One region of the Rheinheimera sp. MM224 genome, then DNA from elsewhere that is predicted to be linked to it. Evidence: predicted binding sites of a transcription regulator. Region 1 holds the regulator's gene; the other holds the start of a gene.
What was found. Region 1 encodes sigma-54, which starts transcription at its own class of promoters, with help from an activator protein. Its sites were predicted from a motif close to TGGCANGNTNCNTGCTT; they were not measured.

Region 1 (4,216 bases):
ACGTCACAAATTGCCTTTATTGGCGATGATTTAGCGGATTGGGCCGTGATGCAGCATTGTGGTTTAAGTGTTGCAGTGCAGGACGCTCACCCTTACCTTGTATTGCATGCAGATTACCGTTGTAAGTTATCGGGTGGTTTTGGTGCTGTGCGTGAACTCTGCGATTTGCTGTTGACCAGTCAGGGCAAATTTGCTGAATTTTCAGGAAGTAGTACATGATCCGTCAATTTCTCTGGTTGGTGCTGATAGTGGCCGCTGCCGCTGGTTTTTACAGCTGGCAACTACTGGATCAGGAACAAAATGCTACCCCAGCGAATCAGGACAACCAGCCTGACTATGTAGCCCAGGACCTGACCCGGATGATTTACGATAAAGAAGGTCATTTGTCGGATTTAATCCGAGCTCAGCGGATGGAACACTTCGAACGTTTTGGTTTTTTGCAGTTTGATTTCCCTATCTACACCATTTATCAGGAAAAAGTGCCATTATGGCAAGTGACAAGCGAGCAGGCAGTGCTTTATCCTGATGATAAACTCATTCTAGAACACAGAGTGGAGCTGCGTAATATGTCGACAGATCCACTTTTTACCCGAATAGAAACCAATGCAGTTGAGCTGCTATTTAACAATAATACGCTGCAATCAAACGAACAGGTGCGAATTTTTGGATTAGGTTTTCAAATCACGGGCCAAGGTATGCTGGCGGATTTGAACGCACAGAATATAGAGCTGAAACAGCACACTAAAACGGTTTATTACAATGAAAAGTAACATTATTTTACTCAGCGTTCTCGTCACATTCAGCGGTTTTTGTCTGGCTGGCCCTGATGATTTCAAAAAAGAAATTCAGGTTGGTTCTGACCGCCAGTTTGGCTCGATTAAAGACAAGATGATGACCTTTGTCGATAACGTCAAAGTTGAGCAAGGTAGCTTATTAATTGAAGCCGATAAACTCGAAGTCATTGCCAGCGCAGGCAAAGGCAAAGAAGTATTTATCGCCTCAGGCCAACCTGCCACCTATTCGCAAATGCTTGATGGTGATAAGCCCATTAAAGCCAGTGCCAATGAAATCCGTTATGACGTAGCCAATGGCACGCTGGTACTGACGGGTAGCGCTGAACTCAGTCAAAATGGCAGTATGGTGCAAGGCGCAGTGATTAAATACAACCTGGAAAAACAAGAGCTGGAAGCTGAATCTGACGGTAAAAAAACCGAACGAGTCACCACTGTATTCAGCCAGGAAGGAAAAGAATAATGAAGTTAGTCGCGTCCCATCTGGCCAAAAGTTATAAAGGCCGTCAGGTGGTCAAAGACGTTAGCCTGGAAGTGAATGCCGGTCAGATCGTAGGTTTATTGGGCCCAAACGGCGCAGGAAAAACCACGACTTTTTATATGATTGTTGGCTTAGTGCCGTCCGATAAAGGCCAAATCACGCTGGATGGCAAAGAGATCACCTTTGATCCTATCCATGCCCGCGCCCGCTCTGGTATTGGCTATCTACCGCAGGAAAGCTCGATATTCCGCAAACTGACGGTGTACGACAACCTGCTGGCCATTTTGCAGCATCGCAAAGATTTAACCGAAGAGCAGCGTGAAGAGAAAGCCGATGCGCTGCTGGACGAATTCCATATTGGCCATATCCGGAATAGCCTTGGCATGAGTTTATCCGGTGGTGAACGTCGCAGGGTGGAAATAGCCAGAGCACTGGCTGCAGATCCGGCATTTATCCTGTTAGATGAACCTTTTGCTGGTGTTGATCCTATTTCAGTGTTAGATATTAAAAAAATCATTCAGCATCTGTGCCAACGAGGCATAGGCGTGCTGATCACCGACCACAATGTGCGCGAAACCCTTGATGTCTGTGAAATTGCCTATATTGTAAGTCATGGAGAACTGATTGCTGCAGGTACCCCGGCTGAGGTTTTAGCAAACCAACAAGTCCGTGATGTCTACCTTGGTGAGCAATTCAGGTTATAGTTTAAAACAACATCCGAATAGGGTTGTTTGGAGAAAATAAGAAGTACATGAAACCGTCTCTGCAACTTCGTCTTGGTCAGCAGCTCACAATGACTCCGCAATTGCAGCAAGCAATTAAACTGCTGCAATTGTCTACTATTGAACTGCAACAGGAAATTCAGGAAGCACTGGATGCCAATCCATTGCTGGAAGCTGAAGATGACTATGCAGTGTTTCAGGAACCGTCCTCTAAAGACTTAAATCACGGTGCCGAGTTTGACGCCCCCGACTACGACAGCAGCCATGATGAGCATTACGAACCCGAGGTAAAGGACAGCAGCGAAGCAATGTCCGAGCAAAATATCAAAGAAGACTTACCGCTGGACAACCATTGGGATGATTTAGTCAGCGCAGCTCCTGTAGCCGGTGCCAATAACTTCAATGGCGATGAAGACACTGTATTTCAGGGTGAAACCAGCGAAACACTACAAGATTATTTACGTTGGCAAATGCAGCTGACCCCTTTCTCAGACACAGACCGTACCATTGCTGAAATCATTATCGAAGCTATAGACGAAAATGGTTTGCTGACCATAGACGCAGAAGAAATTCTGGAATCTCTTGGCATGCCCGATGTAGAAGCCGATGAAGTTGAAGCTGTGATCAAACGTATTCAGTTATTCGACCCTGTAGGTGTAGGTGCACGCACTATTCAGGAGTGCTTATTGGTGCAGTTACGCCAATTTGACCCTAAAACTCCCTATCTGGCTGAAACAAGGCATATTATTAAAGAATATACTGACTTTTTAGCCAACAGAGATTTCCGTTCTCTGATGCGTGTGACTAAACTCAAAGAAGACGACTTAAAAGAAGTGATGCGGCTTATTCACAGCCTGAACCCACGACCAGGGGCAGATGTGATTCGACAAGAGCAGTCCTATGTGATCCCGGATGTGTCGGTCGCTAAAATCAAAGGACGCTGGATGGTTGAGTTAAATCCTGATGCAATGCCAAAGATCAGAATTAACGAGCAATATGCCGCCATGTCACGTAATGCCCGTAACGCATCCGATGGCCAGTTTATTCGTTCTCACTTGCAGGAAGCCAAGTGGTTTTTAAAGAGCCTGGAAAGCCGCAACGAAACTTTATTGAAAGTGGCCAACTGCATAGTACAGCAGCAACAGGCCTTTTTTGAGCACGGTGAAGAAGCCATGAAACCCATGGTGTTAAACGATGTCGCTGAAATGGTGGGAATGCATGAATCAACAATTTCCCGAGTGACCACACAAAAATATATGCACACTCCCAGAGGAATATTTGAACTTAAGTTCTTTTTCTCCAGTCATGTAAGTACAGAGAGTGGCGGTGAATGTTCATCCACCGCGATCCGCGCCTTTATAAAAAAATTGGTGGCGGCGGAAAATCCTGCCAAACCTTTAAGTGATAGCAGGATGGCAGAAATACTGTCAGAACAAGGGATTAATGTCGCACGGCGGACCATTGCCAAGTATCGTGAAGCCTTGTTTATTCCACCGTCTAATCAGCGCAAGAGCTTGCTTTAACAGCTCTACTAAGAAGGAAGAGTCTATGCAAATCAACTTAACTGGTCGTCATGTAGAAATCACTGAAGCACTGAGAGAGTACGTCGATAGCAAATTTTCCAAACTTGAACGTCATTTTGATCATATTAATAATGTACATGTAGTGCTGAACGTGGAAAAATTGAAGCAGATTGCAGAGGCTAAGATACACCTCAACGGAGGTGAAGTATTCGCTGTATCGGAAGACGAAAATATGTACGCTGCGATAGACCAGCTGATTGACAAACTGGATCGCCAAGTTATTAAACATAAAGAGAAAATTTCTCGTCATTGATTCTGAAACTATGAACCTGAGCTCAATGTTATCGGAGGACTGCACCAAGAGTGCGGTCCTTTTTAATAGTAAAAAACGCATTCTGGAATACATAGCTGAACTGGCACATCAGCGTTTACCGGAAGTTCCTGAGTACAACATACTCGAAGCCCTGATGAGCCGTGAGAAACTCGGTTCCACAGGTATTGGCGGCGGTATTGCTATTCCTCATGGCAAACTGAAAACAGTCACCACCCCCCTGCTGGTGTTTGTGGTCAGCAAAGATCCGATACAATTTGATGCTATTGATAACCAGGCCGTGGATATTTTTTGTGCCATCCTGATCCCGGAAAATCAATGCCAGACGCATTTATCTACCCTGTCCGGCATAGCACGTATGCTCAGCC
Region 2 (4,216 bases), 1.0 Mb from region 1:
AAACGGCCACAACACGCCATTAAAGAATCGGGTTAACCAGCCTGGGCCCTGGCCGCCATGAGTAGCACCAGTGCCGCTGTATTCAATACGTGCATTGGCAATTTTGGTCGATTCCACTGTATTTCTCGAATCAATATCTTCGGCACGAATTACTCCTGTTAAACGGATAAACTCTTTGCCCGTATTCAGCGTTAACCATTTTTCGCCACGGATCACCAGATTGCCATTGGCCATCACACGTAAAACGTTGACAGAAATATCACCGACTAAACTGTTGCTCTGGTCTGCTTTAGAATCGCCTTTGAAGTCTGAAGCTGAGTTAGCACCAAATTGCAGCGTATTACCAAGCACACTGACATCACGACCACCTAAACCCACCATAGGATCAAAACTGGCAGAGCTGTCTTTACCAAATTCAGTTTTAGCCGTTTTAGACGCCTGAGTATTTTCTTTTAGTACCACAGTAATGATGTCACCCGGACGACGAGCTTTGTTGTCAGAGTACAAGCCGTTAGACAAGCCCTGAGCAAACAAAGAACCATTGTTCGATAAGGGTACTGCTTGTGGCTCAGGCGGCAAAGGCGCAAAGTTAGGGTCATCCGGCATAGGCTCATTGAAGCCACCGGCGCAGCCTACACAAAGTTGCAGTGTCAGTACCAGCAGAATTAACTTGTTCATCCACTTACTCCTACAGCTGCTGAATAGCAGTACCCAGCATCTGATCAACAGTTGAGATTACTTTGGAATTCATTTCATACACACGCTGACTTTCAATCAGACTGACCAGCTCTTCCGTCACATTGACGTTTGAAGTTTCCAACGCGCCCTGAACTAAAATCCCGCGCCCTTCAAGACCCGGAATACCTTGCACCGGATCACCGCTGGCCGCGGTTGCAGTAAATAAGTTTTGACCTACAGGCTCTAAACCTGCCGGATTCACAAAGTTAGTTACAGTAAGCTGTCCGACTACAGCCTGATCAATCTGACCTGGCAGACGCACAGACACTTCACCATCTTGCGAAATAGTGATGCTTTGGGCATCTTCAGGAATAACGATGTTGGGCTGAATTTGATAGCCAGCGCCTGAGGTCACCATATTGCCGTCGCTGTCCGTCGTGAACTGACCGTTGCGGCTGTAGGAGGTGGTGCCATCTGGCATCAGCACCTCAAAAAAGCCATGGCCCTGAATCATCACGTCCAGACTGCCTTCAGTAGTGATCATATTGCCTTGAGTAAAGCTTTTCTGGGTCGCTACGACCTTGGTACCAGCACCTAACATCAAACCATTTGGCAGCTCTGAGTTCTGTGAGGAACGCCCGCCTGGCTGATTGATGTTTTGATACAACAAATCTTCAAATACAGCGCGGCTTTTCTTAAAACCAATAGTACTGGCGTTGGCCAGGTTATTTGAAATCACCGAAATATCACGCTGCTTCGCGTCCAAACCGGTTTTACTGATCCATAAAGCTGGATGCATGCTAACCTCCCAGGCTTAAGCCTTAGACTACTCTCATAATTTGGTTGTGTTGCCGATCAATCTCTTCGGCGGTTTTCATCATTTTGACCTGTACTTCAAACTGACGTTGTAAACTGATCATCTGGGTCATTTCACCCACAGCATTGACATTACTGCCTTCTACTGCACCGCTCAGCACTCTGACCGTTGCATCTAATTCTGCGACTTCACCATCTTTGCGCCGGAATAAACCGTCTGTGCCTTTCTCAATGTCCTGGAATTCAGGTTTTACCAGCTTGAACCGTGCCACTTCCTGCATGACGTTAGCCGGGGCACCTTGAGGTCTGATGCTGATAGTACCGTCGGTACCAATTTCCATTTTCGCAATAGGTAGAGGGATCTGTATCGGACCATCTTCGCCTATGACATCTAAACCCGAAGCAGTTTGTAGAACTCCTGTTGGGCTGAGCTGTAAATTGCCGGCTCTGGTGTACGCTTCGTTGCCATCAGCGTCTTGTACTGACAACCAGCCTTTCCCTTGTACAGCTACATCCAGTTCACGTTCTGTAATAATAAAAGAGCCATCGTCAAAATTTTGACCTGGTCGTTCAGTCAGTGAAAACACCCGGCTGGGCAAACCTTCACCAAAAGCCTGCATAGCACGAGCTTGCTCTAAATCAGCCTTAAAGCCCGTAGTAGTGCTGTTTGCAAGGTTATTCGCTTTGATACTGATGCCATTCATATTCTCTTTGGCACCGCTCATCGCGATATAAAGTAAATGGTCCATAGTCAGGCCTCCACTTGAGATAAGTTAAGTAAAGCAAGACTGATGCCAAGAAGGGAGCGCAGTATATTCAGATGGAGTGAATAAAAACTATATGTCTGTATTTAATAGAAAAACTAAGACGGAGGTTATTTATAATGTGCGGCGTTGACTAGCGGGCTAATGATACAAACTTAAATCTATTGATTACGGAAAAGCTGGTATTGGCTTCGGTAAAATTATTATTGGTCACTTCAATCTGCGCCTTAAACTTAGTTGCGCCAGACAATGACTGCTGAAAACTATGGTTCTGACGTTCAGCACAATTATAGCTGCCCAGTAATACATCGGATGCAGTATATAACCGCAATACGCAGTCAACCGACAAGGCTTTGACCGGATTAAATCCAATCATCGCTAACTGCTCCAAATGTTCAGGCTTGTGTATATGTAAAGTACGGATTTCAGACGCGCCTGCTTTCAGGACAAAATCGGTCGTGACCAGCACTTCCTGCTCGGATGCCACACAAGAGAATATCGCAAACATGCATGACGTCAGAAGAGTTCTGAACCTCACCATCACCTCCGTATTAGCCCGACGAGCCTTGGGTACATAAATTTGTCTGAGTATTCACAGAGAAAAATAAAATACAAGAAACAAAAAAACCCAAAGTAACAACACTTTGGGCTTTTTAACGAGCTCTTTATCGGATCTGCAGTACGGTATTTTGTAATGTACTGTTCACTTCAAGCGCTCTTGAGTTCGCCTGGAAGTTACGCTGAGCTGCAATCAAATCGACCAACTCGTTCGTCAGGTTGACGTTCGAACTCTCCAGTGCTGAAGAGTTAATAGCACCAAAAGTACCGGAGTTCGCTTCACCAGCTAAAGCTTCACCTGACATTAAACTTTGACGCCATGAGGTGTTACCAGCTTGAGTTAAACCTTGTGGGTTAGCAAACTTCACCATAGCAACCTGAGCCAAATAGGTTTGATCACCATTGGAGTATGACGCCATCACCTTGCCCGCCGCATCGATATCAACGCTGGTTAAACGACCCACTGTAGTGCCGTCACCGTCTAAACTGCCTAACTCAAACTTCGAGGAGTACTGAGTTGGATTTTTTGTGCCTGCCGGGTCAGTAAAATTGATTGAAACGTCCGTAGTAAACTGCGCGCCGTTCGCCAATAAACCATCTAATGTAGCTTTAGGCATCACCAATGAAGGCATAGGTGTTGTTGCTGGATTACCGTTTAAATCAAAATCCAGTACAGGGGTGGCCGCGGGTAAAGTAAAAGGCGTGCCGGTATTGTCATCGAGCACCGCATAAACTTCCCAGTCATTATCTGTCACAGGATCAGTACGGCGGAAATACATAGATAAAATATGCGGCTCACCCAAACTGTCATATACAGTGGTAGAGGTTTGATTGTTATAAGTGGCCGCATTGGTCGCGTCAAAGGCCGGCAGCGGCACAGCCTTTGGCTGCTGACGTGAATCCAGGTTCATGGTCAGAAACACATTTTGCGTCGCACGTGGTGCACCCGCTGTATTTGGGATCTGGATAGGTGAAGTTGTACTTAAACTGACAGAGGTCGTTTCACCTGTGGCCGGGTTCACCGGGAAGCCTTGTAAAAAGCCACCATTGTTATCAGAGATAAAGTTGTTTTTATCCAGTTTAAAAGCACCGGCTCTGGTGTACGAATAATCACGGTTACCAATTTCAGGCGCTATGGCAAAAAAACCGTCACCCGTGATGGCTAAATCCAGTGAGTTGTTGGTAAATTTCAAAGAGCCCTGAGAAAACTGCTGGGCCACTTTAGAAGTAGTTACACCATCACCCACTTTGGTTTTGTTCGAACTAAATACCGAAGCTGCATACACATCAGCAAATTCAGCGCGGGATTCTTTAAAGCCCGTAGTATTGACGTTTGCGATGTTATTCGCCGTGGTATCAATATCCTTTTGGGCCGCAGCCAGGCCGCTTAACGCTATATT

Region 2: OM978_RS07450 (flagellar basal body rod protein FlgF) is a predicted target of sigma-54. The motif match lies at 2,275-2,291, and genes of this name have one in related genera.

Annotation. Positions count from the first base shown of each region.
Region 1 covers NZ_OX352320.1:493,848-498,063, reverse strand. The annotation lists gene kdsC (3-deoxy-manno-octulosonate-8-phosphatase KdsC) at 1-219, shown strand, start outside; gene lptC (LPS export ABC transporter periplasmic protein LptC) at 216-770, shown strand; gene lptA (lipopolysaccharide transport periplasmic protein LptA) at 760-1,254, shown strand; gene lptB (LPS export ABC transporter ATP-binding protein) at 1,254-1,976, shown strand; gene OM978_RS02400 (RNA polymerase factor sigma-54) at 2,066-3,517, shown strand; gene hpf (ribosome hibernation promoting factor) at 3,543-3,830, shown strand; gene ptsN (PTS IIA-like nitrogen regulatory protein PtsN) at 3,856-4,216, shown strand, end outside.
Region 2 covers NZ_OX352320.1:1,543,604-1,547,819, reverse strand. The annotation lists gene flgH (flagellar basal body L-ring protein FlgH) at 1-678, opposite strand, end outside; gene flgG (flagellar basal-body rod protein FlgG) at 689-1,477, opposite strand; gene OM978_RS07450 (flagellar basal body rod protein FlgF) at 1,500-2,243, opposite strand; gene OM978_RS07445 (hypothetical protein) at 2,392-2,799, opposite strand; gene flgE (flagellar hook protein FlgE) at 2,924-4,216, opposite strand, start outside.